Regions from separate parts of the Pseudomonas sp. TS_SC_3 genome, predicted to be linked through region 1. Evidence: predicted binding sites of a transcription regulator. Region 1 holds the regulator's gene; each other region holds the start of a gene.

Region 1 (7,484 bases):
TTGCCTCAGGCTCGACAAACTTGCCTTTGCCATGCAGCTGATCGAGCAATGCTTCGAACTCATCGTCGGTGATATCACCCGTTGGCGCGGCGTCAGGCTCAGCCTTGGCCTCAGGCGCGGCAGGTAGTGATGCCGGAGGCGGGGCAAACTGCCCCTTACCATGCAACTGATCAAGCAGCGACTCGAACTCATCATCGGTGATTTCATTATCAGCGCCAGCAGGTGCTGTACTGACTGCACTAGCAGGTACGACAGCGGGATCAGGCGCTACGAATTGGCCTTTACCGTGCAGCTGGTCAAGCAGCGACTCGAATTCATCATCGGTGATTTCATCGCTGCTGCCGGCGCTGGGCACGGCTGCCGACGGCTCATCCAAGGCGCCGAGCAAATGCTCGAATTCACTGTCGGTGATATCGCCGGCGGCGGGCTCAGGCTGCGCCTCAACAGGCTCTTCGACTGGCGCGGGTTCAACAGCACCCGCGGGCTCAGCCAAACGCGCCAAAGCAGCCAGCAACGCGGGAGTGGCGGGAGTTAGATCAGTGCGCTCACGCACTTCGGTAAACATGCTGTTAACGGCATCCAGTGCTTCCAGCACCACATCCATCAACGCGGAGTCGACGCGCCGCTCACCCTTTCGCAGGATGTCGAAGACGTTTTCTGCAATGTGGCAGCATTCCACCAGCTCATTGAGTTGGAGAAAACCGGCGCCACCTTTGACGGTATGAAACCCGCGAAAAATAGCGTTCAACAGATTCATGTCATCCGGGCGACTTTCCAGCTCTACGAGCTGTTCGGACAAGAGGTCAAGAATCTCGCCGGCCTCTACCAGGAAGTCCTGGAGGATTTCTTCATCGGCGCCGAAGCTCATAAGTCGTGCTCCTAAAATCCCAGGCTTGAAAGCAGGTCGTCGACATCATCTTGACTCGATGCGACGTCTTCACGCTTATCGGCATGAATCTGCGGACCTTCACCATGTGAAGGCTGTTTTTGTTTTTCTTGTTCAGCGCGGAGCAACTCGTGGTTGTGCTCAATGCCGGCGAACTGATCCACCTGACTGGCCATCAACACCAGTTTCAGCAGGTTGCTTTCAACCTCAGTGACCAACTGAGTCACTCGCTTGATTACCTGCCCGGTCAAGTCTTGGTAGTCCTGAGCCAGCAAAATATCGTTGAGGTGGCCAGACAGTTTGGCGCCATCGCGCTGGCTGTTTGCAAGAAATAACTCAACGCGCTTGGCTAGCTCACGAAACCCATCGGCGCTCATCTCGCGGCGCATAAAACGCCCCCAGTCTACACTCAGGCTTTGCGCTTGATCACTGAGATCGTTGACCAGCGGTGCGCTCTGCTCGACCAGATCCATGGTGCGATTGGCCGCTTTCTCGGTCATCGTCACCACGTAATTGAGGCGCTCGGTGGCATCGGTGATTTGCGAGACCTCGGTTGCGTGCGGCATACGAGGGTCAAGCTGGAAGTTAACGATGGCGTTGTGCAGCTCGCGGGTCAGCTTACCGACCTCGTGGTAAAGACCACGGTCACGTGCTTTGTTCAGCTCGTGTATCAGCTGTACCGCTTCACCAAAGTTGCCATGTTCCAGGCTTTCTACCAATTGGCGAGCGTTGTGTTTCAGGGACGACTCAAGGTCGCCCTGAACGGAATCTTTATGTTCCATAGAACCCTCATGGCAGACATCAGCCGTTGACCCGCTCGAAGATCTTCTCAATCTTCTCTTTCAGTACCAAGGCAGTAAACGGCTTAACGACGTAACCGTTAACGCCAGCCTGGGCTGCTTCGATGATCTGATCACGCTTGGCTTCTGCCGTTACCATCAGCACCGGCAAGGTTTTCAGGCGCTCATCTGCACGCACAGCGCGCAGCAGGTCGATGCCGGTCATGCCTGGCATGTTCCAGTCAGTTACCAGAAAGTCGAAACTGCCGCTTTGCAGCATCGGCAGCGCGGTAACGCCATCATCAGCTTCTGCGGTATTGGTAAACCCCAAGTCACGCAGGAGGTTCTTAATGATCCGTCGCATCGTTGAAAAGTCATCAACGATGAGGATTTTCATATTCTTGTCCAAGTCGACCTCCGTACAGTCCCAAACGCACCCAGCACCCTGCATGCGCCTTTATTCGTGAAACCGGCTGCGTGAGCTAAACAGCTCAGCGTGCACGCCACTCACCCAAACGGGCGCGTAAACGTGCGGCACACTGACTGTGTAGTTGGCTTACGCGTGATTCGCTAACCCCCAACACTGCACCGATCTCTTTAAGATTCAACTCTTCATCGTAATAAAGCGCCAACACCAAGCGCTCGCGCTCCGGCAGGTTACCAATGGCATCCGCCAAGGCTGCCTGAAAGCGTTCATCTTCCAGATCACGAGAAGGTTCGAGGTGGTTGCTGCCCGCGTCTTCAGTCAGGCCTCCGTGCTCACCGTCCTGCAACAGGTCGTCGAAACTAAACAGGCGGCTGCCTAAAGTGTCGCCAAGAATGCCGTAGTAATCCTCGAGACTCAATTGGAGTTCGGCCGCAACCTCTTGATCTTTAGCGTCTCGGCCTGTTCTGGCCTCAACTTTTCGAATTGCGTCGCTGACCATACGGCTATTGCGATGCACCGAACGGGGTGCCCAGTCGCCTTTACGCACCTCATCAAGCATGGAACCACGGATACGAATACCAACAAATGTCTCGAAACTGGCGCCTTTACTGGAGTCGTATTTTTTTGACGCTTCAAGCAAGCCGATCATCCCGGCTTGAATTAAATCGTCAACCTGCACGCTGGCGGGTAGCCGCGCTAATAGGTGATAGGCAATGCGTTTGACCAAGGGCGCATAGCGCTCGATCAACTGGTGCTGAGAATCCTGCGCCTGCGCCTTGCTATACATACGAAGTCCAGAGGCTGCTGTCATAGGGTCGCGTCTGTGATCGGTTGCTGCACCAAGCGTTCAACAAAGAACTCCAAATGGCCGCGCGGGTTAGCCGGTAAGGGCCAAGCATCGACCTTCTGGGCGATCGCTTTGAACGCCAGCGCGCACTTCGAGCGCGGGAACGCCTCATAGACCGCACGCTGCTTCTGCACGGCCTTTCGCACTGATTCATCGTACGGCACTGCGCCTACATACTGCAGGGCGACGTCGAGAAAACGATCAGTCACTTTGGTCAGCTTAGCAAATAGATTGCGACCTTCTTGCGGGCTATGGGCCATGTTGGCCAATACCCGGAAACGATTCATGCCGTGGTCACGATTGAGCAGTTTGATCAGGGCGTAGGCGTCGGTAATTGAGGTGGGTTCATCGCACACCACCACCAGCACTTCCTGCGCGGCGCGCACGAAGCTAACGACGCCATCACCGATACCAGCGGCGGTGTCGATAATCAGCACATCGAGGTTGTCACTGATATCGCTGAAAGCCTGGATCAGCCCGGCATGCTGCATGGGCGACAGCTGCACCATGCTCTGAATGCCCGAGGCTGCAGGCACGATGCGAATCCCGCCCGGGCCCTGCAACAGCACATCACGCAGCTCGCACTCGCCACTTATAACGTCTTCCAGGGTGCGCTTGGCGCTGAGCCCCAATAAAACGTCAACGTTGGCTAAGCCCAAGTCGGCGTCCATCAACATAACCCTGCGACCTAGGTCAGCCAGTGCCAATGCCAGGTTCACCGAGACGTTGGTCTTGCCGACGCCACCTTTGCCGCCGGTCACTGCAATCACCTGTACGGGATGCATACCCATAATTTCTAACACCTTGTCTAACTTCGACTGGAGCCACTTGGTCGGCTAAGCACCGCTCAATCCCAATAACATGACGCTTAACTGACGCGGCGTGCGGGCTGCTGGTAAAGACCGGCAAACATCTCCGCCATCGTATCTTCGCTCGGTTCTTGGGTCGCCTGCAGCCCAACAGCCCGGCTAACCAATTGATGACTGCGCGGAACGTGCAAATCATCGGGAATACGTGGCCCATCAGTGAGATAGGCTACCGGTAGACGCTGGCTAATAGCCAGTCCTAAAACCTCACCCAGACTGGTGGCTTCGTCCGCTTTGGTGACGATGCAACCGACCAAACCACAGCGTTTATAACTATGGTAGGCGGCTTTGAGCACTTGGCCCTGACTGGTTGCAGCCATAACGAGGTAGTTTTTGGCATTGATGCCACGGCTGGCCAGAGCTTCCAGCTGCATACGAAGCGCAGGATCATTGGCGGGCAAGCCGGCGGTATCAATCAGCACCACCCGCTTGCGCGCCAGCGGAGCCAGAGCCTGGGTCAACGATTGGCCAGGATCGACCAGTGTTACCGGCACATTAAGAATTCGGCCCAAGGTTTTGATCTGCTCTTGCGCACCAATGCGGTAGCTATCCAGGCTGACCAAAGCGATATGCTGCGCGCCGTACTTGAGCACATAACGCGCGGCCAGCTTGGCCAAGGTGGTGGTCTTGCCCATACCCGCCGGGCCAACCAGAGCGATCACGCCGCCCTCTTCCATCGGTTCTTGCTGGGGCGTTTTGATCGCGTGCGCCAAATGCGCCAACAACATACGCCAGGCCTGACGTGGCTCGGCAATAGTAGCGACACGCTCAAGCAGTGCTTTCGACAGCTCGGCAGACAATCCCATACGCTGCAAACGGCGCCATAGATTGGCTTGCTGCGGCTGGCGGTTCTGCAACTGCCCCCAGGCAATTGAACCCAGCTGCACTTCAATAAGCTCACGCAGGCCGTGCAGCTCAAAACGCATGGCATCAAGGGCGCCCTGATCAGCAGGGGCCGACGGGGCACGCGCGGGACGTAGAACATCAGCCAGACTATCTGCCGGGGCATCAGGCATGGCGCCAAACAACTGGCGATCTTTGCCCGCATCCACTTGCGCACGTGTAGTCAGCTCAGCTTGGGCGGTGGCAATTTTCGCCTGGGTCTTGCGCAACTCGGCTTCCAGCGCGGGGTTGGGCTGACGGGACGGCGCAGCAGGCACTTGGTAATCCAACGCAGCAGTCAGCTCGACACCGCCGGCTACTCGGCGATTGCCAATGATCGAGGCATCGGCACCCAACTCATCACGCACCAGCTTCATGGCGGTACGCATATCGGCGGCGAAAAAGCGTTTGACCTGCATGGCCTGTAACCTCGGTTAGTTCTGCCCCACCGTCGCAACGATGGTGACCTGCTTGTTATCCGGAATTTCCTGGTATGCCAGTACATGGATACTCGGAACCGCCAGCCGCGCGAATCGCGAGAGCATCGCCCGGACCGGACCGGCCACCAGCAGTATCACTGGCTTGCCGAGCATCTCCTGGCGCTGCGCCGCTTCCACCAGGGAACGCTGCAGCTTCTCGGCCATACCCGGCTCCAGGAGGATGCCCTCCTCGGAGCCTTGACCGGCCTTCTGAATACTATTTAGCAATATCTGTTCCAACCTTGGCTCAAGGGTGATCACAGGCAGCTCCAGCTCTAGTCCCACGATGCTTTGCACAATTGCGCGGGCAAGCGCGACACGCACTGCGGCCACCATGGCGGCGGGATCTTGACTCTTGATCGAAGCGTTGGCGATGGCCTCGGCAATGGTGCGAATGTCGCGTACCGGCACTTGTTCCTGTAGCAAGCTCTGCAGCACCTTGAGCAGGGTCGACAAGGAAATCATCCCTGGCACCAGCTCCTCGGCCAGCTTCGGCGAGCTCTTGGCCAGCAGTTGCATCAACTGCTGCACTTCCTCATGACCGAGCAGCTCGTGGGCATGCTTATGCAGCACTTGGTTGAGGTGAGTGGCGACCACAGTGCTGGCGTCGACCACGGTGTAGCCCAAGGACTGCGCCTGATCGCGCTGGTTCGCGTCGATCCACACCGCCTCCAGGCCGAAGGCCGGGTCTTTGGCAGCAATCCCGTTGAGCGGACCGAACACCTGCCCAGGGTTGATTGCCAGCTCGCGATCGGGGTACACCTCGGCCTCCGCCACGCTGACACCCATCAGGGTCAGGCGATAAGCATTGGGCTGCAGGTCAAGGTTGTCGCGAATATGCACCGAGGGCATGAGAAAACCCATTTCCTGGGAGAGCTTCTTACGTACGCCCTTGATCCGCGCCAACAATTGGCCACCCTGGTTTCGGTCGACCAAAGGAATCAATCGATAGCCCACTTCTAAGCCGACCATGTCGACCGGCGTTACGTCGTCCCAGCCCAGCTCTTTGACTTCCTGAGCCTTCTGCGCGGGCAGCAATTCCTGCTGACGCTGCACTTCCTTGATTTCGCTTTCCTTGGTTGTGCGCTGCTTGTTAGCGATCCAGTACGCGGCACCGGCGGCGACCAGGCCCAGGCTGATAAAGGAGAAGTGCGGCATGCCAGGCACCAAGCCCATGGCGATCATCACCGCCCCTGTCACCGCCAGCGCACGGGGCGAGGCGAACATCTGCCGATTGACCTGGGCGCCCATGTCTTCCGAGCTGGAAACGCGGGTCACCATGATTGCGGCCGCCGTTGACAGCAGCAGCGAAGGGATCTGCGCCACCAGACCGTCGCCGATGGTCAGCAAAGTGTAGATACGGCCCGCGTCCGCGAAACTCAGCGAATGCTGGAAGATGCCGATGGCAATGCCGCCGATCAGGTTAATAAACAGAATCAGCAAACCGGCAATCGCATCGCCGCGGACAAACTTACTGGCACCGTCCATAGAGCCGTAGAAGTCTGCCTCTTGCGACACTTCACTGCGCCGCAACTTGGCGGTTTCCTGATCAATCAGGCCGGCGTTGAGGTCGGCGTCAATGGCCATTTGTTTGCCTGGCATGGCGTCCAGGGTAAACCGCGCGCTAACCTCGGAGATGCGCCCCGCACCCTTGGTCACCACCACGAAGTTAATGATCATCAAGATGGCGAACACCACGATACCAACCACGTAGTTACCGCCGATCACCACCTCGCCAAAGGCCTGAATCACCTTACCGGCAGCGCCGTGACCGTCCTGCCCATTGAGCAAAACCACCCGCGTAGAGGCTACGTTAAGCGCCAGGCGCAGCAAGGTTGCCGCCAGCAGAATGGTTGGGAACACAGCGAAGTCCAGCGGCCGCAAGGCGTAGATCGCCACCAGCAATACCACGATCGACAGGGCAATACTGAAGGTGAACAACACGTCGAGGAGAAACGGCGGAATCGGCAGCATGACCATGCCAAGCATGACCAGCAGCATCAACGGGATACCCAGATTCCCCTGCTTTAACCCCGACAGGTTGCTGCGTACGTCACCGATCATTTGCGAACGATCTATTGCCACACCACTACCCCAGCCCATTCAATCTTTTGACGCTTTGCGCGCCTCTGGGGAGGGGTTTGCAAGAAGCCGTCCAACTTTGCCAGCACAGGCTAAACAGCAGGCAATCCGGCTACCGACTGTGCGCCGTTACTCGTCGCGGCGTAAATCCGGTGGGATGGGTATCTCAGGCAGGGGCCCAGGCCGCTTACCTTTACCCGCTTGGTACTGGCGCAGCTGGTAGACATAAGCCAATA
Region 2 (7,484 bases), 1.2 Mb from region 1:
GAGCAGGCGATTCTCGCTGCGCTGGACAACGTTGCGGTGCTCAACGAAGACCGCATCCTGCGTCGCTACCTGGACCTGATCAAAGCCACCCTGCGTACCAACTTCTACCAGAACGATGCCAGCGGTGCGCCGAAGAGCTACTTCAGCTTCAAGCTCAACCCACGGGCGATTCCGGAGATTCCACGGCCGACACCGAAGTTTGAAATCTTCGTTTATTCGCCGCGTGTTGAAGGCGTGCACCTGCGCTTTGGCGACGTGGCCCGTGGCGGCCTGCGTTGGTCTGACCGCGAGGAAGACTTCCGCACCGAGGTGCTGGGCCTGGTCAAGGCGCAGCAGGTGAAGAACGCGGTCATCGTGCCGATGGGCGCCAAGGGTGGTTTTATCCCACGGCGTCTGCCGCTGGGCGGCAGCCGTGATGAGGTATTGGCCGAGGGCATTGCCTGCTACCGCATCTTTATCAGCGGCCTGCTGGATATCACCGATAACCTCAATGAAGGGGCCGTGGTTCCGCCGCAGAACGTGGTACGTCACGATGGCGACGATCCGTATCTAGTGGTGGCGGCTGACAAAGGCACGGCGACCTTCTCAGACATTGCCAACGGCATTGCGGCTGAATACGGCTTCTGGCTGGACGACGCCTTCGCCTCGGGCGGCTCGGCCGGTTACGACCACAAAGGCATGGGCATTACCGCCAAAGGCGCTTGGGTGTCAGTGCAGCGTCACTTCCGCGAATGCGGCATTGATGTGCAAAAAGACAACGTCACCGTGATTGGCATCGGCGATATGGCCGGCGACGTGTTCGGTAACGGCCTGCTGCTCTCGGAAAGCTTGCAACTGGTCGCGGCCTTTAACCACATGCATATCTTTATCGATCCCAACCCGGATGCTGCCAAAAGTTTTGTTGAGCGTCAGCGACTGTTTGACCTGCCGCGCTCCAGCTGGGCCGATTACGACGCCAAGCTGATTTCGGCTGGCGGCGGCATCTTCCTGCGCAGCGCCAAGAGCATCGCCATCAGTGCGCAAATGAAAGAGCGCTTCGACATCAGCGCTGACAAATTGGCGCCGACTGAACTGTTGAATGCCTTGCTCAAAGCACCGGTGGATCTGCTGTGGAACGGCGGTATCGGCACCTACGTGAAATCCAGCAAGGAAAGCCACGCCGATGTTGGCGACAAGGCCAACGACCTGCTGCGCGTGGATGGCCGCGAACTGCGCGCCAAGGTGGTGGGTGAGGGCGGTAACCTCGGCATGACCCAATTGGGCCGCGTCGAGTACGGTCTCAATGGCGGTAAGAGCAACACCGACTTTATCGACAACGCCGGTGGGGTGGACTGCTCCGACCATGAGGTAAACATCAAGATCCTGCTCGGCGAAATCGTCGGTGCCGGCGACATGACCGGCAAGCAGCGCAACAAGCTGCTGGTGGAAATGACTGATGCAGTAGGCGGTCTGGTGCTGGGCAACAACTACAAGCAGACCCAGGCGTTGTCGCTGGCCGAGCGCCGCGCCCGCGAGCGGGTGGGTGAGTACAAACGCCTGATGAGCGCCCTGGAAGCGGCCGGCAAGCTGGACCGCGGCCTGGAGTTCCTGCCCACTGATGACGAGCTCAACGAGCGCGCTGCCAATGGTTTGGGCCTAACTCGGCCGGAGCTGTCGGTGCTGATTTCCTACAGCAAGATCGACCTCAAGGAGTCGCTGCTCAAATCTCAGGTGCCGGACGATGAGTACCTGGCGCGGGAAATGGAAACCGCGTTTCCGCCGCTGTTGGCAGAAAAGTTTGGCGAGTCGATGCGGCGTCATCGCCTCAAGCGTGAAATTGTCAGTACGCAGATTGCCAACGATCTGGTCAACCACATGGGTATTACCTTTGTGCAGCGGATGAAGGAGTCCACGGGCATGAGCGCGGCGAATGTCGCAGGCGCTTATGTGATTGTGCGCGACCTGTTCCGCTTGCCGCATTGGTGGCAGCAGATCGAGTTGCTGGACTCCAAAGTCCCCGCTGAGCTGCAGCTGCAATTGATGGATGAACTGATGCGACTGGGCCGTCGGGCCACCCGCTGGTTCCTGCGCAGCCGCCGTAACGAGCTGGATGCAGCCCGCGATGTGGCGCATTTCGCACCGCGCATCGAAGCGCTGGTTGGCCGTCTCGACGAACTGCTCGAAGGCCCGGCCCGTGAACAGTGGCTGGCACGTTTCCAGGGTTATGTCGAAGCCGGCGTGCCGGAAGAGCTGGCGCGTGTGGTCGCCGGTACCAGCCATCTGTACACCTTGCTGCCGATCATCGAGGCGTCGGACGTGACCGGGCAGGTGCCTGACCGTGTCGCGGCTGTGTACTTCGCCATTGGTGGCTCGCTGGAGCTGTCGTGGTACTTGCAGCAGATCACCAGCCTGCCGGTGGAAAACAACTGGCAAGCGCTGGCCCGTGAAGCGTTCCGCGATGACCTGGATTGGCAGCAGCGCGCCATCACCGTGTCGGTCCTGCAAATGGCTGAAGGCCCGGCGGATATCGAAGAGCGCGTCGGCGTGTGGCTGGATCAGCATCGCCGTCTGGTGGATCGCTGGAAGGTCATGCTGGGCGAGTTGCGTGCCGCCACCAACACCGATTACGCCATGTACGCTGTGGCTAACCGTGAGTTGATGGATCTGGCGCAAAGCGCCTGATACAAGCAGCGCAGGCCTGGCCTGCGCTGTTCCTGACCCAATAAAAAGCCCCGCCAAGTGCGGGGCTTTTTTATGTGCGATGGTTATGCTGCGACCGAGGCTATCAGTCGTCGAAATCCATCCAGCCGCCCATCTCTTTCCAGCGATTGACGATGCCGCAATACAGCTCGGCGGTTTTCTCAGTGTCGTAGCGGGCTGAGTGTGCTTCCTTACCGTCGAAATCAATGCCAGCCGCTTGGCAGGCCTTGGCCAATACGGTCTGGCCATAGGCAAGGCCAGCCAGGGTGGCAGTGTCGAAGCTGGAGAACGGGTGGAACGGATTACGCTTGATGCCGGTACGCGCTACTGCCGCGTTGAGGAAGCCCAGGTCGAAGCTGCTGTTATGCCCGACCAGAATCGCCCGCTTGCAGCTGTTGGCTTTGAGCGACTTACGCAGGCTACGGAAAATCTCCGTCAGGGCGTGCTCTTCGCTTACGGCCATACGCAGCGGATGATCCAGTTTGATCCCGGTGAAGTCCAGTGCTGCCTGCTCAATATTGGCGCCAGCGAAGGGCTCAACACGGAAGAACTGGGTGTGCTCTGGATAAAGGAAGCCGCCCTCGTCCATGCCGATGGTGGTGGCGGCGATTTCCAGCAGGGCATCGGTGGCACAGTTGAAACCACCGGTTTCTACGTCCACGACTACCGGCAGATAGCCACGAAAGCGCGCGGCCATTGGATGGCGCGGGCCTGAATGGCCAGTGTTTTCCGGCTCGTCGTCGTACAAGTCTTCACTCACGCTTGGCTCTCCAGCAGGCGCCAGCGCAGGGTTTCACCGGCGCGCAGCGGAATAACGGTTTGCTCGCCCAATGGCAAGCTGGCAGGTGCGGTCCAGTCTTCACGCACCAACGTGATGCTGTCGCTGTTGCGCGGCAGGCCGTAGAAATCTGGGCCGTTCAAGCTGGCAAAGGCTTCCAGCTTGTCCAGGGCATCACGTTGCTCGAAGGCTTCGGCATACAGCTCAATGGCGGCATAGGCGCTGTAGCAACCGGCGCAGCCGCAGGCGGCTTCCTTGGCGTGCTTGGCGTGCGGCGCTGAGTCGGTGCCGAGGAAGAACTTGGCGTTACCGCTGGTGGCCGCATCCAACAGCGCGTCCTGGTGGGTGCTGCGCTTGAGAACCGGTAAGCAAAAGAGGTGCGGACGAATACCGCCAACCAGCATATGGTTGCGGTTGTACAACAGGTGATGGGCGGTGATGGTCGCGCCGACGTTGGCCGAAGCACCCTGCACGAACTCCACCGCATCACGGGTGGTGATGTGTTCGAACACTACTTTTAGGCTCGGGAAGCGCTCGACCACACGGCTCAGGTGCTCACCGATAAAGATTTTTTCGCGGTCGAATATATCGATCTCGCTGCGTGTCACTTCGCCGTGTACCAGCAGCGGCATACCGACGTCGGCCATGGCCTCCAGCACCGGGAAAATCTTGTCGATGCTGGTCACGCCAGAATCAGAGTTGGTGGTCGCGCCAGCCGGGTAGAGCTTGGCTGCATGCACAAAGCCCGAAGCCTTAGCTGTGCGTACATCGTCAGGTTGGGTGAGGTCGGTGAGGTACAGCACCATCAGTGGTTCGAAGCGGCTACCGGCGGGACGCGCGCTGAGAATGCGCTGGCGGTAGGCATCGGCTTCGCTGGCGTTGCGCACGGGCGGCACCAGGTTGGGCATGATGATGGCGCGGCCAAAGGTGCGGGCTACATCGGCGACGGTATGGGGTAGAACGCCACCATCGCGCAGGTGGATGTGCCAGTCGTCGGGACGCAGCAGGGTAAGGCGGTCAGTCATGGAAGCTTCCAGGCGGGCAAAACGTGGCGAGAATGCTACCGGAAAAGCCCCGTGGCAGCACGTTGAAAGCAGGCGTAGCGGACAAAGGTAGATGCAAGGTCGCGGTTCGCTGCTTAGGCGCGCTAAAGCGCTGCTCAAGTTTTCCGCCAGTGCACCGATAGACACAGGGTAAGCCGTATTCCCTGGAGCCTGTTGTGCGACCCTATTCACTCGCAGTGCTTTGCCTGCTGGCCAGCCAGCCCGTCCTTGCGATCAGCTTCCAGACCCGCCTAGAGAAAATTGAGTGGCAGGTCGACGGTGATCAGTTCGAGTGCCGTCTGTCGCAGCCCGTCACCGACTTTGGCCACGGAGTATTCGTGCGCCGGGCTGGCGAGCAGGTCACCTTTAGCCTGAAAGCTCGCGAACGCTGGCTAGGCGCTGGCAACGCAACTTTGCTGGCGGCCGCTGCGCCCTGGCAGCCTGGGCGGGGCGATATCAACTTGGGTTCGGTCAACGTGCTACCCGCCGAGGTGCTGTTCAACAGTTCCCAAGAGCAAGGCGTGCGTTTACTCACCGGGCTGCTTGAAGGGCGCAGCCCCGTGGTACGCCACCGTGCGGCAATGGGCGGTGATGCGGTTGAAGTGCGTTTGCTGCCGGCCAAATTCAACAAGGCCTACAACGACTACCTGGCTTGCACGGCCAAGCTACTGCCCGTGAACTTTGATCAGGTGCGCAAAAGCCAGGTGGGCTTTCCGGGGGGCGGTGTCGCGCTGGAGCCGCTGGCTCAGGCCAAGCTGGATATCATCCTGAGCTTTCTTAAGGCCGACCCCAGCGTTAACCGCATCCAGCTCGATGGGCATGCTGACAACAGTGGCAATCGTCTGACTAATCGTGATCTGTCGCGCCGCCGTGCCCTGGCTGTGATGGAATACCTCAAGGCGAGTGGCATTCCGGCTGAGCAGATCACCATGCGCTTTCACGGCGAGCGCTATCCGCTGGCACCCAATACCAATGAATCCAACCGAGCGAAGAACCGCCGGGTAACCCTTGTTCTTGATCGGGTACCTGAAGCGGCAGTGCCGCCGGCCTCTGCTCCAGCGCCTGCTGCGGCTGATCCTGCGGCGACCTCCTAGCCAGCCGGAGCTGCCTGCGTTGGCGTCAAGGCTCATTTAAAACGAGTAGACGCCACTTTACCGCCCATTACTGGCCTGTCCTGCCCGCTTCGTTTGCATTTTTAACGACCTGCTAGCGGCTACGATTCGCCTGTTGTCGAACAATTATCCGTCGCTTGTTCGTCACAAGCTGTCGCGCCTCTGTAAATCAGGCGGCATGGGCAGTAGAATCGTCGGTTTTCCCGCACAACCCCGTGGAGTTGATGGCATGGCCGACGTAAACAAGGTAGTCCTGGCATATTCCGGTGGCCTGGACACTTCCGTGATCCTCAAGTGGCTGCAAGACACCTATAACTGCGAAGTGGTGACCTTCACCGCTGACCTCGGCCAAGGTGAGGAAGTCGAGCCGGCACGCGCCAAGGCACAGTCCATGGGCGTCAAGGAAATCTATATCGACGACCTGCGTGAAGAGTTCGTCCGCGATTTCGTCTACCCAATGTTCCGCGCCAACACCGTCTACGAAGGCGAGTACCTGCTGGGCACGTCCATCGCTCGCCCGCTGATCGCTAAGCGTTTGATCGAAATCGCCAACGAAACTGGCGCCGACGCTATTTCCCACGGCGCGACCGGCAAGGGTAACGATCAGGTGCGTTTCGAGCTGGGTGCCTACGCGCTCAAGCCCGGCGTTAAAGTCATCGCCCCATGGCGTGAGTGGGACCTGCTCTCGCGTGAGAAGCTGATGGATTACGCCGAGAAGCACGCCATCCCAATCGAGCGTCACGGCAAGAAGAAGTCGCCGTACTCCATGGATGCCAACCTGCTGCACATCTCCTATGAAGGCGGCGTGCTGGAAGACACCTGGACCGAGCACGAAGAAGACATGTGGAAATGGACTGTCTCCCCTGAGGCCGCGCCAGATGCACCGACCTATATCGAGCTGACTTACCGCAAGGGCGACATCGTTGCCATCGACGGCAAGGACATGAGCCCCGCCACCGTACTGGCTGAACTCAACCGCATCGGCGGTGAAAACGGTATCGGCCGTCTGGATATCGTCGAAAACCGTTTTGTCGGCATGAAGTCCCGTGGCTGCTACGAAACCCCGGGCGGCACCATCATGCTCAAAGGCCACCGCGCCATTGAGTCGATCACGCTGGACCGCGAAGTCGCTCACCTGAAAGACGAGCTGATGCCGAAATACGCCAGCCTGATTTACAACGGTTTCTGGTGGAGCCCTGAGCGTCTGATGTTGCAGCAGATGATCGACGCTTCCCAGGCCAACGTGAACGGCGTGGTGCGCATGAAGCTGTACAAAGGCAACGTCATCATCACCGGCCGTAAGTCCGATGATTCGCTGTTCGACGCCAATATCGCGACCTTCGAAGAAGATGGCGGCGCGTACAACCAGGCTGACGCGGGTGGCTTTATCAAGCTCAATGCACTGCGCATGCGCATCGCTGCGGGCAAAGGGCGCAAGATGCTCTGATAGACTTGAACACCTGAGCCATATCAAGCCCCGGCCATAAGCCGGGGTTTGCATTTATACGATGAGGAGATACCTGATGAGACTGCTGCATACCATGCTGCGCGTCGGCGATATGGATAAATCCATCGCGTTCTACACCGAAGTACTCGGCATGACCCTGTTACGCCGTAAGGACTATCCAGACGGTAAGTTCACCCTGGCATTTGTCGGCTATGGCGATGAAGCGCACAACAGCGTGATCGAGCTGACCCATAACTGGGGCGTGGAGAGCTATGAGCTGGGCACGGGTTACGGCCATATCGCCCTGGAAGTGGCTGATGTGTACAAGGCCTGTGAGGATATTCGCACCCGCGGCGGCAAGATCACCCGCGAGCCGGGTCCGATGCAGCATGGCAGCAGTATCCTGGCCTTTGTTGAGGACCCGG
Region 3 (7,484 bases), 1.9 Mb from region 1:
GCCGAGAACATCTGCACTTGCTGGTAGATGGAAAAGCCTTTGTAGGCGGCGAGGGCGAGTACCACAACGAGTACCGCGCCGAGCATGATCAGCATGCGACGGAGCAACATATTCCGGTTCCTTGGCAAGGCGGAGAGGGGCCTGGGAATAGGCAAGAGGGGCACATTAGACCCACTCAAAAGGCATGTCAAAGATTCGCATTTGCGCGCAAAAGTTGTACAGAGCGTGCCTGATTGAGCAAGTGCTTTTTAATAAAAATGCCAGCATGTGCTGGCATTTTGGGTGCAGTGGAGGGCTCAGGCACTCAGGCGCTGGGTCACTTCACTGAGTTGACCGGACAACGCGTGCAGGTTCTGCCCGGCGCTTTCGGTGCGCTGCACATTGTCCTGGTTGGCCGTGGCAATGGCGGTAATTTCGGTGAGGTTGCGTGAGATGTCCTCGGCGACCGAGGTCTGTTCTTCGGCGGCGGTGGCAATCTGTCGGTTCATGTCGCGGATGGCTTCCACCGCCTGGGTGATCAATTGCAGGGTGGAGCCTGCCTGCGTCACCTGGACTACACCTTCTTCGCTGCGCTGCTGGCCGCTTTCAATGGCGCGTACGGCATTGCTGGCTCCGGTTTGCACGGTATCAATGATCTGGTGAATCTCCGCCGTAGACTGCGCCGTGCGCTGGGCTAGGGTGCGCACTTCATCGGCCACTACGGCAAAACCACGACCCTGCTCGCCGGCGCGGGCAGCCTCGATGGCGGCATTAAGCGCCAGCAGGTTGGTTTGTTCGGCAATGCCGCGAATCACTTCGAGCACCTTGCTGATGCGTCCGGTATCGCTTTCCAGGCGGCGGATCACCTCGGAGGTGTTGCTGATTTCGCCGCGGATATCGGTGATGGTTTTGATGGTGGCCTGCATCACGGTTTCACCCTGGCGCGCCGCGCTGTCGGCATCATCGGCCGCTGTAGCGGCTTCGGCTGCATGGCGCGCGACTTCCTGCGCGGTGGCGGACATTTCATGCATCGCCGTGGCCACTTGGTCGGTGCGCGAGAACTGCTCGCGGGTGCCTTGGGCCATCAGGGTGGCGATGGAGTTGAGTTCACCGCTGGCGGTGTCGAGGTCTTCAGTGCTGCGCTTGAGGCGGGTGAAGGTGTCCGCGAGGAAGTCGCGCAGGATATTGGCGGCTATGGCCAGCTTGCCCAGCTCGTCCTGCCGGGTGGACTCAACGCGCTTGCCGAAATTGCCGTGACTCAGTTGGGCGATATGCTCGATCAGCTCGCGGATCGGGTTGATCAGGTTGCGGTTGATCAGCCACAAGCTGAACAGTGCGATCACCACCGTAGCGCCGAGCATCAGCAGGGTGCCGTAGGTGATGGTGCGGTCGGCCGAGGCATTGATCAGGCTGGCTTGTTCCAGGCTCTGCTTGTGCAGCTCGCCGGACAAGGCTTCCAATTGCTGTGCGGTATTACGATCAATGCCGGACACGGCTTTATCGCCAACGGCGGCATCAGCGCCTGCTGCGATAAAGGCGTAACGACCCTTACGGTAATTGACGCCGAGTGACTGGTGCTCACGGCGCAGGCTGTCGATCTTGCCTTTGAGGGTGTTGTCGCCGCTGGCCAGGTCGCTCAATTGCCCCAGCGTTTCCTGAACCTTACGTTCCTGCGCTTCGAACTGGCTCCAGTACTTGTCCAGTTGCGCCTTGTCGCTGCCGCGCAACAGAACATTCTTCCATTCCTGGACCTGGGTTTTGAAGTTGAGGTTGGTCACGTCGATCAGTGTCGACGCCTCCAGCGGCCCCGCCAACAGGCCACGATAGGCTTGCATGCCGCTGGACAGAAAGCTGAAGCAGGCTAACGCGGTGACCAGAATCAGCGCCAGACTGCCGCCGAGCAGGGCGAGAATTTGCGCGCGTAAGGACTTTTGCAGAAACATTGGGGTACCTGACTGTGGGAGGTGGGGTGCCGGTGACGCGTAGCGCGCCCTAACTGCGAAGGTCCCTATCGACAGGTATTGACTGAGCCGTGGCGAGCGGCACTCAAAGTATAGATCGGCGCTGCGACAGCGTTCTTTAGCCTGTCGCAGGTATATTACCGTTATGCGGGGAGGGCCTGTGATTAAGCGCTCAGGCGATGCGCAGGTGGTTGTCCCACAGGCCTGCGGGGAGTTGCAGCGGCCGGCTGACAATTGCCGTGCTGCGGCAGTCGTACAGGCGGCAGCGACCCACACCGCTGCTGACCACAAAGCCTTCGCTGGTGGCGCCCACTCCCGCGCAGTCAGCCAGGGGAGCATCCAGGCGTAGCTCGGCGCTGTCCAAGTCCCAGATAAATACGCGGTTGCCGCGCGGCGCGGTCAGGGCCAGCAAGCGCAGTTCGCTGTGGATGGCCACGCTGGCGGTGTATTGGTTCATCAGTTGGCGCTGTGCGTCCGCTACGGGAAAGTGTTGAAAGGGCTGGCCGGGCCGCTTGATGGCCAACAGCGGCGCATTGTCGCTGAGCGCGCCCATATATTGCTGACCACTGACGACGGTGCCATCGCTGGCCACAGCCAGGTGGCGCACGCTGTTCATCTGTTCGGGCAGTTGCTCCTTGCTCACCAGGCTGCCATCACGGCACAGCAGCACCAGGCTGGCCTCCATGGTGTTGAGGTTCATCTCTACGCGGCTGTCGGCTTCGGTGCGGATACCACCGTTGGCCACGACCAGGGTTTCGCCATCCGGCAGCCAGAGCAACTGGTGCGGGCCGATGCCGTGAGTGGACAGCTCGCTGCTGCGTTGCAGTTGCTCGCCTTGTAAGCGGTAGACACCCAACACGCCACGACCGGGCTCGGAGGTGTCGTTCTCGGTGGCATAGAGCCATTCGCCGTCCTTGTGGAACACCGCATGGCCATAAAAGTGGCGCTGCTTGGGTGAGCGCAGGGTCTGCAGCAAACGCCCGTCACGGGTGTCGATCAGGTAGCTCTCGGTGCTCGGCCGGCGGCCAACAAACAGGGCCATGGGCAGAAACGGATGGGCGATGACATCGTGGCAGCGTTCAGTGACCTGGGTGGCAAACGCCTGGCTGCCGTCCAAGTGGTAGCCCACGGCGAAGTGCTGGCCGCTGCTGTTGTTGCGTGCAGAAAGCAGCAGCGGTTGTGCGCCGCTGTGCATCAGCGTCCAGCCGCCCAGGGCGCTAGCCGCTAAGGCGGCAGCCCCCAAACCCAGGAAGGTACGGCGTTTAATCTGCATCACTCAGTCACCGTCATGGGCGTTGAAGCCCAGTTGAATGCCCAGGGTCTTGGCCAGTTCCGACTCATGCAGGCGATGCAGGGTGTTGAGGCTGTCGTAGAGCGCATTCAACTCAGCACGCCCGGCTTCATCGCTGAGCAACTCGCCGAGTGGACGCTGCGCCGCGGCCAAACGCTGGCGGGTGTCGCTGTAAGCAGCATTAATGCGCTGTTTCAGCGCGTCCTGATCACTGCCGAGCAGTGCCTGGATACCATCGTGCTCGGCGCCCAGCCAAATACGTTCAGCGCTGGCCAGGCTCACGGCCAGGTTGGTCAGGCTCGCCTTACTGCGCCATGCCTCGGCCTGGTAGGGCTGTGGCTGGCCTTTGCTCTGACGGCCCATGGGCGTACCGAGCTTCTTTTTCAGCCCGTCGATGGCGCTGACTTGGGTGCGTAGCAATTCCGCCACCGCTTCCGGGGCTTCGGCGTAGCGCGCATTCGGGAAGCTTTTCAGCTGTGCGGCCATGCCGTCCTTGCTCTGCCAGCTGGCCAGTACATCAGCTGCAAGCGCTTGCTGATGTTCGCTGATGGCAATCATTAATGGGCAGTAACGGGCTTTCTGCGCGGCGTTATTCAAATCAATCGCTGGGTCAAACAGCAGGTATTCATAAGCGGTCAGACCTTGCACCACCACGCTGGATTTATCCAGGTCAGCCGGGGTCAGTTCGGGTTTGCTGTTGAGCAGGGCCTCAACCTGGCGCGCGACCAGGTTTTTCTTATCCGGCCAGAACTGGATCTGCCACGCACGGTTGCCTTCTGCCAACGGTCCCAAGGCCGCCGGTTGTACAGCCGCCCAGGCGCTCTGCGCGCTAAAGAAGGCTTGGCGGGCTTCATTAAGCGTCTGTTGCTCGGTGCAGAAGGCTTGCGCGCTGGTTGCCAGTTGCCGGTCGGCTTCGTGCCAGGCGCTGTAGATCGGCAGCAGGACGCCATCGGTCAGCGCGCGACTGACGTGCTCCTGCGGGTCGCTCGGGCTGCAGGCCGTGAGTGTCAGGCTGAGTAGGGCCAGGCCCAGGGGGGAACGGATCATGAATGACTCCTTACAGCGAATTCAGGAAGGTCAGCAGCGCGTGACGCTGCTCAGCGGTGAACGTTAGGACGTGTTGTTTGGCGGCTTCGGCTTCGCCACCGTGCCAAAGAATGGCCTCTAGCAGGTTGCGCGCGCGGCCATCGTGAAGGAACTGGGTGTGGCCGCTGACCGTTTCCGTCAAGCCAATCCCCCACAGGGGGGGCGTGCGCCATTCGCGGCCGTTGGCAAGAAATTCCGGGCGGTTGTCAGCCAGACCGTCACCCATGTCATGCAGCAGCAGGTCGCTGTAGGGGCGAATAACCTGGTTGGCCAGTTCTGGCTCGGCGGCATCCGCTGCGGTGGTGAATTGCGGGGTATGGCAGCCTTGGCAGCCGGCCTGATGGAACAGGTTTTTGCCGGCGAGCACCTGCGGCGTATCGGCGCCGCGCCGCGCCGGCACCCCAAGGTTGCGGGTGTAGAACAGCACGCTGGCGAGGATGTTGTCGCTGACTTCGGGCTCGCCGCCGTGGGGCGCGTGGCGGCAGTCGGTTTGCACTGCTGTGCAGTTGTCCTGGGCGATCAGCGAGGTGGTTAGGCCCATGTCGTTGACAAAGGCGTCGGCGTTCTGTTGGTTGAGCGTCGGTTGGCCAGCCTTCCAGCCGAAGCGGCCAAGTACGGTGCGCTGCTGCTCGCGGTCCCACACCTGATTGGCGCGCCCGGAAATACCATCGCCATTGCTGTCCTCGGGGTCGGCATTGGCCAGGAGGGCGGCTTCTGGAATCGCTTCGAGCAGGCCGAGGCCGATCATCGGCGGGGCGATGCGTGCGGAGAACAGCGTGTCGGGGTGCAGGGCGCCATAACCGAGCTGGCTGATTTCCAGGTTGGGCTTGCGCAGCTCGACCGCTAGGCCATCGGCAAAGCTGACCCGCTGCGTGCTGTAGCTGACGCGCACCTTGCCTTCAGGCGCGGTGCCAGGGTTGGCCATATCCTGCAGTTGGCCGCCGTAGATGGGTTCGGCGAGCACGCCAAGGCGCTGGATAATTGCAGCATGTTCAGTACCGGCTGGAATCGACAGGCGGACTAGCATGGACGCCGCACTCTGCGCATCGGCGGCCGGTGGATGGCCACGACCGTCCTTGATGTGGCAGTTCTGACAGCCATTAGTGTTGAATAACGGGCCAAGGCCATCACGTGCGGTGGTGGTGGCCGGCGCGCTGACCCAGGGATTGCGGAAGAAGCTGTTGCCGACGCTGAAATCCAGGCGCCGTGAAGGTGACAGGTTGGCTGACGGCAAGGAGAAGGCGTTCTGATCCGCTTTGCGCACAGTGGCGGTGCCCGCAGATAGGGCTTCACCCGGTTCTGCCTGGGTGAACTGTGGGGTTTTATCGCAGGCGACCAGGCCCAGGCTCAACGCCAGCAGCAGAGCAGCGCGATGGGATGCGAGCATGGAGGAAGATCCGCAGGAAAAAACAGGCACCGATATTAACAGCCTGGCCCGGTTTAAATAAGACGGATTTGCATTAGCAGTGGTGGCCAAAGGTCGCAGGCCACACAACATCGCCCGGAGCGATTTTTGACGGTGCGTGGCGACGGCGCCGAAGGAGTGGTCGCCAGGGCTGGCAGGCCATAAAAAAGCCGCGACTCCGGTTAAGGCGTCGCGGCTTTTGTGTGGCGCTTCAGTCGCCGCGAATATCGTCGCGGCGCAGTGCTTAGAAGCTGTGGTCAGCGGTATCCGGATTGAGATCACTGATACCCAGCTTGCCGGCAGCCTGCTCAATGGCGCCGGTCTGCTTGACCAGCGCGGCGATGGCATCACGAACGATCTGCTGGCCTTCGGCATTGTCGGCAGCGATCAGCTGATCGAAGTGCTTGCCGTTGTTGGCGCTGTCGACCAAGACCTGCAATTTGGCTTCAGTGGCGGCGAGGTCGGCTTTCAAGGTGCTGTCAGCGGCGGCGTCAAGCTTGGCGACCAGCGACGACAGGCTCGGGCCGGTCAGGGTGGTGCCATCGACCTTCTTGTATTCGCCCAGGTAGACGTTGCGAATACCTTTGCCGTTGTAGAAGTGTGAGTTGTGAGTGTTGTCGCTGAAGCAGTCGTGTTCGTCTTCGGTGGAGTTGGCTTCCAGCGCGACTTTCATGCGCTCGCCGGCCAGTTCGCCGAGGGACAGGCTACCCATGCCGAAGAGCATTTTGCGCAGGCCGTTTTCGCCTGATTCGGATTCCAGTTTGGCGCGGTAGTTGTCGGTGTTGCCGGCTTGCCACTGCAGCACCATTGCATCGAGGTCGCTAACCAGCAGATCAGCCGCTGCTTTGATAAAGGCGCGACGGCGCTCGGTGTTGCCCCCGGTAGCGCCTTCGCCCACCACGAAGTCAGTCGCAGGGCGCTCGCCTGCACCGGGGTTAGTGCCATTCAGGTCCTGGCCCCAGAGCAGAAATTCGATGGCGTGGTAGCCGGTGGCAACGTTGGCTTCGGAGCCGCCCAGTTCATTCAAGCTGGCCAGCAGGTCTGGGGTGATGGTGGTGACATCAAGCTTGTCTTCGCCGACCTGGATTTCAGTGTTGGCGATGATGTTGGCGCTGGCACCTGGGTTACCTAGGGCGTGCTGGTAGTCCTGGGCGACGTAGTCGATCAGGCCTTCGTCCAGCGGCCAGGCATTCAGCTGACCTTCCCAATCGTCGACCACGGCGTTGCCGAAGCGGAACACTTCAGTCTGCATATAAGGTACACGGGCAGCCAGCCAGGCTTCGCGGGCGGCTTGCAGGGTGTCGGCATTTGGGTTGGCGAGCAGGGCATCGACCGCTGCTTGCAGAGCTTTGCCGGTGCTGGCGGCGTCGCTGAATACGGCCAGGGCCAGGTTGGCGTAGTGGCTGACCACGGCTTTGGCAGCGGCTTCATCAACCTGGCTGGTGGTCACTGCCGGTGCGCTGGTGCTGCTGACAGCCGGTGCGGTGGCTTGGTTGGCAGGTGCTTTGTCTTCACCACAACCGGCGAGTGAAATGGCGATGGCGAGCAGGCTGGCAGAGCCCAGGGGCATACGGAGCATGGCGGAATCCTTTGCTGGTGAGAGTAAGCACCCACGCAAGCGGGTACAAAAACCGAAACATAATGCGAAAGATTTTCATTTTGCGCAAAGGGTCGTTGTTGTTTTTTCACTGAAAGCGATGATCAAGGCCGCTGCAGGTCATTGCTGAGCAGCTGAATCTGCCCTTAGGTGCTCAAGCCGAAC
Region 4 (7,484 bases), 210 kb from region 1:
TGCTGTTATTTGTCAGCGGTTTTCTGGTGTCAGCTCTGCAGTTCAGCCTCTACCCGCTGGCTGTGGCGCTGGCGAACGACCATGTCGAGGCTGAGCGGCGGGTATCGCTGACAGCCATGCTGCTGGTGACCTTTGGCGTAGGGGCTTGCATCGGACCTTTGCTGGCGGGCGTACTGATGCGGTTTTTGGGCGCGAACATGCTCTATGCCTTCGTCTGCGGCTGCGCTTTGATTCTGGTGCTGCGTATACGGCCAGAGCGCGTGACCCATTTGCATCAGGTTGACGATGCGCCGCTGCACCATATCCCCATGCCGGATAGCACCACCAGTTCACCCCTGACCGCAGCGCTCGACCCGCGTGTCGATGAGCAGGTGGTGCAAGAACAAATGCATGACAACACTGACACGCCAGGCGGCAGCCATGAGCCAGTTGCTCAATCAGAGCCGCGCACATGAAACCGCTGCTCAGTGTGGTGATCCCAGTGCGTAATGAGGCCCAGGCCCTGCCGCTTTTGTTGGACGATTTAGCCGCTCTGCGCGCCGCCGGTGCTGAGCTGATTGTGGTCGACGGTGGTAGCACAGATGACACCTGCGAGTTGCTGCTCGGGCGGGTTGATCAATTGCTCAGAACATCTCCAGGCCGTGCGCTGCAAATGAATGCGGGCGCGGCAGTCGCCCGCGGTGAATACCTGTGGTTTGTGCATGCGGATACGCGGGTCAGTACCGAGACTCTCAAGGCTCTGCAGAATGCGCTAAGCGAGCGGCCGTTATGGGGGCGTTTTGATGTGCGCCTATCCGGTACGGGGTTTGTATTGCGGGTGATTGGCGCAATGATCAACCTGCGCTCGCGCCTTACCGGTATCGCTTCCGGGGACCAAGGAATTTTTGTGGTACGAGAGCGGTTTGAAGCCCTGGGGGGGTACGCAATGATGCCGCTGATGGAAGATCTTCAGCTGTGCGGCCGTTTGAAGGCCCAGGCACGCCCTCGCTGCGTGCGGCCGCCCTTGTCGACGTCTAGTCGGCGCTGGGAGCAGCATGGCGTCTGGCGTACCGTTGTGCTGATGTGGTGCTTGCGTATTGCTTACTACTGCGGTGTCAGCCCGGAAAAGCTGGCTCGTCAGTACCGTCGAGGGTCACTGTTATGAATCTATCCGTCTCATTACACATGCTTGCCCGCGCACCTGTGCCGGGCCGGGTCAAAACGCGCTTGATTCCGGCGCTAGGCGCTCAGGGCGCTTGTGACCTGCAGCAGTTGCTGCTGGAGCGCGCCCTGCAGTTACCCGGCGAGAGCTTTAACGAGCGTTTTTTGTGGCTAGACGATTTGCCCAGTGCTGAGCTGCAGGCTATGGCGCATCGGCTTGGCTGGACACTGGTCGAACAACCGGCTGGTGATCTAGGTGAGCGTATGCGCCGCATTGCCACCCTCGGGTTGGCGGAAAGCGATGCAGTCATACTGATTGGCAATGATTGCCCAGCGCTTGATGCGGGCTATCTGCAAGCGGCGTGCAGTGCGTTGCAAGAGCAGCAGGTGGTGATCGGGCCTGCAGAGGATGGTGGTTATGTGCTGCTGGGGCTGCGCAACATAAACGCTGCATTGTTCAGCGATATGCCATGGGGAACGGAGCAGGTCTTGAGTTTAACGCTACAGCGCTTGCAGCAGCTGGACTGGCATCCGACGCTACTGCCTGCGTTGTGGGACGTGGATCGACCTGAGGATTTATCACGCCTGGCGGCGCTGAATATTGTGATCTAGCGGCCTAGAACAGACCGTCGGTTTCGAAGCGGCGTGCCTCACGCTGCAATTGGTAGACGAAGCGTTCGACCAAGCGCTGCTCCTGGCCGTTAATGCGGTGAAAGCGCGCGCCTACAAAGGTGGTATCAAGCTTCTCCTCATACTGCACATGCCGGACCTCAAGCGCCGTGGTCATTGCGCCAAAAGGAAACCTGGCAGTGAAGCGCTCATACACCTGGCCGGCTTGCAGGTTGCTACTGAGGCTGCCTGGGAAGCGCAGTTTGCAGCCGGTTGCCGAGATGTCCAGCAGCTGTCCCGGCAGGGCCGTGCGCAATTTATCGCCGGCCAGTTCTATCTTGATCGATTCACTCTGTTTGAGCGGGGCCCGAAAGGCGCTGCGCCGCTGGTGGTAGGTCATCTCAGGCGGGATTGGACTGAAGTAACAGCGCGCACCTTGGTGCTCGGTAATGCGCACGTTCTGCTCGCATTGCCAGGCAATGCGCACGCCGTCGTGGAAGGTATCTATATTGAACGCTTCGCCATTGACGAGGTAGCGCTCTCCATCGCTGGGCATCAACTCGTCAAGGATCATCAGGTTCTTGTCACGATCAACCGCAACGACATAGCTCTGGAAACGTTGATTACGCTCATGGAAGGTGACGATCAGCGGGTCATGGGCTTCTTGTAACTGGCGCAGGTTGGCAATTATTTCCATCGGTGCTTTGAGCACCTTGGGCGGCTGCGGGCCATCTTCCTGGTTAAAAGGACTGGACACGGTCCATAACTCTCCGAGCAAATGCTGTGGCACTAGCATACGGGCCGTACGGCCGCATGTTCCCCTGTGCCTTTATAGGTTTCAGGCCTGGCTGAGCGGGCGCTGCTGGCCGATTCTAGCGGCACTGCCACGGCTGTCATAGAGGCTGGGCGTCTCGTTGCCGCGCAGAATACTGAGCATGCTGTTTGCTGAGGCCTGGCTGGAGCGAATCAATCGACCGTTGCGCAGGTTGGCTGCTTGGCAGCGTTCGAGCAGCGTATTGAGCTGGTCGCCACGCTCAAGCAGCAATTCACCTTGGCTGGATTGTGTGGCCAGTGCCTGCAGGCCTTCGCGGTCGGTGCTGAGTTTGAGGCTGGCGAGCACTTGGCTTCGCTCCCTGCCGTGCTGATCAAGTAGTGTCAGCAGCGGAAGCTTCTCGCTCAGAATGCTCTGCAGGCGGGGGAGATCACGATCGCTGAGGGCTTGGAATTCGGTGTCGATCAATTCAAGCAGTTGCTCGGCGGTGCCGATATCGTTGCTGAACAGTTCAAGCAGTTTGATGTCGTGCATTACGGGCTCTTCGGGGTAACAGAAACTTCACTGGGGGCATGAAGAATCTATTGGGCGTCCAATTACCCCAGCGTAGCCCGAGGACTAGCGCTGGGATTCGAAATTAAGCAGTTTGCTGGCAACGCGCTGGCTGTCGACCTGGTAGCTACCGTCTTCAATCGCCTGCTTCAGTTGGGCGACGCGGTCACTATTAACAGTCGGCTGGTCGCGCAGCTTTTCGCTGACTTTCTGCAACTGTTGAGCTTGGCTGCTTAGCTGCACCGACTCGCCGCTTTTACCGGCTTGCGGCGCTTGCTCGGCAGTGCTGGGTGCGCTGCTTGGCTGTTTGCTGCCGATGGCTTCGTTCTGGGTGCCTGCTTGGGCACCGCTCGTACGCCCCGAATTGGCGGGCGATGCGGCATTGTTGAGCCGGTTAATGTCGATGACCATGATGCAAAACCTCGGGCAGTGTTTGGACGCTTGCCTAATTGTCGGCAGTGCCCTAAAAAACTTTAGGGCGAAAAATCTGCGTCAGGTAACAGTCTAAACACAGTGCGGATAATCGTCAGCTCACTGGGTGAACAAAGGTTAAACAAGAAGCGTGCCTACATGGCCACTTCAACCTGGCCAGGACCCACCACGCGAGCCCTGACCACGCGATTTGAACGCTGGTTACGCACGCTGATTTGCTTGCCGACAGTGCCGTCTGACAAGGCTTCGCCGGGCATGCGCACGCTAATGCCGCCGCTGCGTGCGGTGATAACAACGCTATCCCCTTTGCGTATGGCTTCGGCTAGTTGCACATGATTGGGTGTCAGTACTTGATCGGGCAGCAATGGGCGCGTCAATTTTTTGCCAATGGCCTGCTGCTGCGTCGTGAGGTAGCCCTGATTCAGTAGGCCGACATCCCGCTCGGCCAGCATGATGTCCATGTCTGTCACTAAATTGTCGCGTTTGAGTGGGCGAGTGACGATCACTACTTCGCGATATAGACGCACTTGTCCGGGTACAAACACTGTCCAGGGCGCGGCACCATCGCAGCGCACACGCAAGGTTACGCGGCCAATGGGTTCGGCAGGGCTTTCCAGTGTGGTGGTCAATGGCTCTGTACAGGCAGGCAGGCGCAGGCGCGGGTCGAGCCGGTTGATTTCAATCTCATGGCGACCCGCGATGTTGCTACGCTGTAAATAATCGCTGACTGCTTGCTCAAGAAACACTTTGCCAGCGCCGATAAGCTGTTCAGGTCGCGTCGCGTTGGCCGCTGCTAATGCGCTATGGCCGAACACCAGCAAAGCAGGTACAACTGCCAGCCAATGGCGGCATTTTGCTAGCGTGCGTCGGTTAGTTGTCGTTTCAATGTTCATATGGGTTGGTTAGCAAGGCGCGTGCCGCCTGCTACGCTGACAACACTCTGTTACTCGAATAAGGGGTTTGGGTATGGCCGGTGTGATGGATTCGGTTAACCAGCGAACTCAGTTGGTTGGGCAGAACCGTTTGGAGTTGTTGTTGTTCCGTCTGAACAGCAATCAGTTGTATGGGATAAACGTGTTCAAGGTGAAAGAGGTGCTGCAGTGCCCGAAACTCACCATTATGCCGAGATCCAGCCCGGTCGTTCGTGGGGTCGCCAATATCCGGGGCGGTACGATCCCTATTCTGGATTTGTCTATGGCGACGGGCAGTGCACCGCTTGCCAATATTGAAAATAGTTTTGTCATCATCACTGAATACAACACCAAGGTTCAGGGCTTCTTAGTGCGTTCGGTCGAGCGCATCGTCAACATGAATTGGGAGTCGATTCATCCACCACCCAAGGGCACCGGGCGCGATCATTACCTGACGGCGGTGACGCACCTGGACGACAAAATGGTCGAGATCATCGATGTCGAGAAAATTCTGGCCGAGGTGGCGCCAACATCTGAAGTTATTTCTGAAGGCGTGCTGAATGCCGAGACCCAGGCGCGTGCGGTAAGCAAACGTGTGCTGACCTGCGACGATTCATCGGTGGCGCGTAAGCAGGTAACCCGTTGCCTGGAGACTGTCGGCGTGGAGGTGGTGGCGCTGAACGATGGGCGTCAGGCACTGGATTATCTGAAGGCGATGGTCGAAGAAGGCAAAAATCCTGCAGAGGAGTTTTTGATGCTGATTTCCGACATCGAAATGCCGGAAATGGATGGTTATACGTTGACCGCTGAGATCCGCGCCGATCCACGCATGCAAAAGCTGCACATCATCCTGCATACTTCGTTATCTGGCGTGTTCAACCAGGCCATGGTGAAGAAGGTGGGCGCGGATGATTTTCTCGCCAAGTTTCGCCCGGATGACCTGGCGGCACGGGTAGCTGAGCGCGTCAATATTGCGGCAGGGGACTGAGGGTTTAACCCTCAGCTAAATATATGTTTGTCGAGGCCTCGCGAGTGTCTACAGGTAATTTGGATTTCGAGCAGTTCAGGATTTTCCTGGAAAAAGCCTGCGGCATTCTGCTTGGTACTAACAAGCAGTACCTGGTTTCCAGTCGGCTCAATAAGTTGATGGAGCAGAACAGTATCAAGACCCTGGGTGAGCTGGTACAGCGCATGCAGAGTCAGCCACGCAGCGGTTTGCGTGAGCAGGTGGTCGATGCCATGACCACCAACGAAACTCTGTGGTTTCGCGACACCTACCCGTTCGAGGTGTTGAAGAACCGCGTGCTGCCGGAAATCATCAAGGCCAGCCCGGGCCAGCGCCTGCGTATCTGGTCGGCGGCTTGTTCGTCGGGCCAAGAGCCCTATTCATTGTCGATGACCATCGACGAGTTCGAGAAAAGCAATCTTGGCCAACTTAAGGCTGGGTTGCAGATTGTTGCCACCGACCTTTCGCCGACCATGTTGATCAACTGTAAATCCGGTGAATACGACAGCCTGGCGATGGGCCGTGGCCTTTCCCAGGAACGCCTGCAGCGCTATTTCGATCCCAAGGGGCCGGGACGCTGGGTGGTCAAGCCGGCGATTCGCAGCCGCATTGAGTTCCGCCCGCTGAATCTGCTCGACAGTTACGCCAGCCTGGGCAAATTCGATGTGGTGTTCTGCCGTAACGTGCTGATCTACTTCTCCGCTGAGGTGAAGAAGGACATCCTCACGCGTATTCATGCCATGTTGAAACCGGGTGGTTACTTATTTCTGGGGGCTTCTGAAGCGCTCAATGGCCTGCCCAACCACTATCAGATGGTGCAGTGCAGCCCTGGGATTATCTACAAGGCGAAATAGTTGCTGGCAGGGTTGAATAAAAACGGGAGGCCATTTGGCCTCCCGTTTTTTATTGCGGGCCGTTTTTATGCGGACCCTACAAGGTGCTGGCCTTGGCTGCGGGTATGGGTGGCAAGCACTGGCTGTGAGTGTCCGGTTCAAGGTAGGGGAGCAGAGTCGGGGCCATGCCTTTGAGCACCTGCACTGGCAGCGCTGAAGTGAAGCGGAAGCTTTCAGCCGCGCGGCCAGGGACGAAGGCGGTGAGGGTGCCGTAGTGGCGTGGGCCGAGGTAGAACACAAAGGTCGCGGTGCGGTTCATCGCCCTTGAGCTGAGTACCCGGCCACCGGCGCCGACGGTTTCAATGCGGTTATCGCCTGTACCGGTTTTGCCGCCGACCTTGAGGGGTAGGCCATCAGCCTGGGTAAAGCTGCCAAGCAAGCGCCGCGCGGTCCCGGTTTCCACCACATCGGCGAGGGCGCTGCGCAGCGCCGCTGCGACCTCCGAGGCCATTACGCGCTTGCCTTCGGTAGGGGCGCGCACCACTAGGGTGTCGTAGGGCGTATCGGCGGCGAAATGCAGGCTGTCGATGCGTGCGGTGGGCTGCCGAATGCCGTCGTTCTGAATAATCCCCATTAATTCGGCCAGCGCCGCTGGGCGATCACCAGAGCTGCCGATGGCGGTGGCCAGCGACGGCACCAAATGGGCGAAGGGGTAGCCAAGGTTTTGCCAGCGCCGGTGAATATCGAGGAAGGCTTCTACCTCCAGCATGATGCGGATGCGACTGTCGCGCGCGCTCTTGTGGCGGCTGCGGAACAGCCAGCCGTAGACTTCCTGGCGCTCATCCTGGCTGGCGGCCACGGCATTGCTGAAGCTGGCTTGCGGATGTTCGATCAGGTAGCCCAAAAGCCACAGCTCAAGCGGGTGGACGCGGGCGATATAGCCCTGGTCCGGCAGGCTGTAGGCACCAGGGCCGTATTTTTTATACAGCTCGGCGATGCGCGTATCGCTGAGTTTTTCCTGGGGCAGGTACTTGCGCAGGAAGGCGGCGAAGCTGGCTTCATCGCTCTGCGGCATCAAGTAACGGTGCACGGCCGCCAGTCGTACCGAGGTGTGGCGCAGGCCGTTGAGAAAGGTGTCCAGGCGCTGCTGCTCGGGCTGGCCCTGGTATTTGCGCCAGAAGCGCAGCAGGAAGGTGGTGCCTTCACGGTCGGCAAAGTTTTGCAGGTAG

The links. The regulator FliA, encoded in region 1, starts transcription of late flagellar genes. The targets are predictions, from matches to a motif close to CTAAAGTTTNNNNNNNNNNNGCCGNTAA.
Region 2: the regulator FliA is predicted to act here: its motif matches at 4,616-4,643, upstream of AC0J6G_RS09620 (flagellar protein MotY).
Region 3: the regulator FliA is predicted to act here: its motif matches at 2,035-2,062, upstream of AC0J6G_RS12910 (methyl-accepting chemotaxis protein).
Region 4: the regulator FliA is predicted to act here: its motif matches at 3,523-3,550, upstream of flgM (flagellar biosynthesis anti-sigma factor FlgM).

The regions. Positions count from the first base shown of each region.
Region 1 is NZ_CM149586.1:788,170-795,653, reverse strand. It holds gene AC0J6G_RS03835 (chemotaxis protein CheA) at 1-868, opposite strand, end outside; gene AC0J6G_RS03830 (protein phosphatase CheZ) at 880-1,668, opposite strand; gene AC0J6G_RS03825 (chemotaxis response regulator CheY) at 1,688-2,062, opposite strand; gene fliA (RNA polymerase sigma factor FliA) at 2,157-2,903, opposite strand; gene fleN (flagellar synthesis regulator FleN) at 2,900-3,730, opposite strand; gene flhF (flagellar biosynthesis protein FlhF) at 3,808-5,106, opposite strand; gene flhA (flagellar biosynthesis protein FlhA) at 5,122-7,245, opposite strand; gene flhB (flagellar biosynthesis protein FlhB) at 7,378-7,484, opposite strand, start outside.
Region 2 is NZ_CM149586.1:1,981,698-1,989,181, reverse strand. It holds gene AC0J6G_RS09635 (NAD-glutamate dehydrogenase) at 1-2,661, shown strand, start outside; gene rnt (ribonuclease T) at 2,765-3,439, opposite strand; gene pyrC (dihydroorotase) at 3,436-4,482, opposite strand; gene AC0J6G_RS09620 (flagellar protein MotY) at 4,677-5,594, shown strand; gene AC0J6G_RS09615 (argininosuccinate synthase) at 5,842-7,059, shown strand; gene gloA (lactoylglutathione lyase) at 7,136-7,484, shown strand, end outside.
Region 3 is NZ_CM149586.1:2,683,773-2,691,256, reverse strand. It holds gene AC0J6G_RS12915 (efflux RND transporter periplasmic adaptor subunit) at 1-110, opposite strand, end outside; gene AC0J6G_RS12910 (methyl-accepting chemotaxis protein) at 297-1,922, opposite strand; gene AC0J6G_RS12905 (DUF1513 domain-containing protein) at 2,113-3,207, opposite strand; gene AC0J6G_RS12900 (imelysin family protein) at 3,217-4,278, opposite strand; gene AC0J6G_RS12895 (di-heme oxidoreductase family protein) at 4,289-5,704, opposite strand; gene AC0J6G_RS12890 (imelysin family protein) at 5,967-7,301, opposite strand.
Region 4 is NZ_CM149586.1:582,181-589,664, forward strand. It holds gene AC0J6G_RS02810 (MFS transporter) at 1-455, shown strand, start outside; gene AC0J6G_RS02815 (TIGR04283 family arsenosugar biosynthesis glycosyltransferase) at 452-1,144, shown strand; gene AC0J6G_RS02820 (TIGR04282 family arsenosugar biosynthesis glycosyltransferase) at 1,141-1,752, shown strand; gene AC0J6G_RS02825 (flagellar brake protein) at 1,757-2,506, opposite strand; gene AC0J6G_RS02830 (flagella synthesis protein FlgN) at 2,588-3,055, opposite strand; gene flgM (flagellar biosynthesis anti-sigma factor FlgM) at 3,140-3,484, opposite strand; gene flgA (flagellar basal body P-ring formation chaperone FlgA) at 3,640-4,398, opposite strand; gene AC0J6G_RS02845 (chemotaxis protein CheV) at 4,472-5,404, shown strand; gene cheR (protein-glutamate O-methyltransferase CheR) at 5,449-6,276, shown strand; gene AC0J6G_RS02855 (transglycosylase domain-containing protein) at 6,353-7,484, opposite strand, start outside.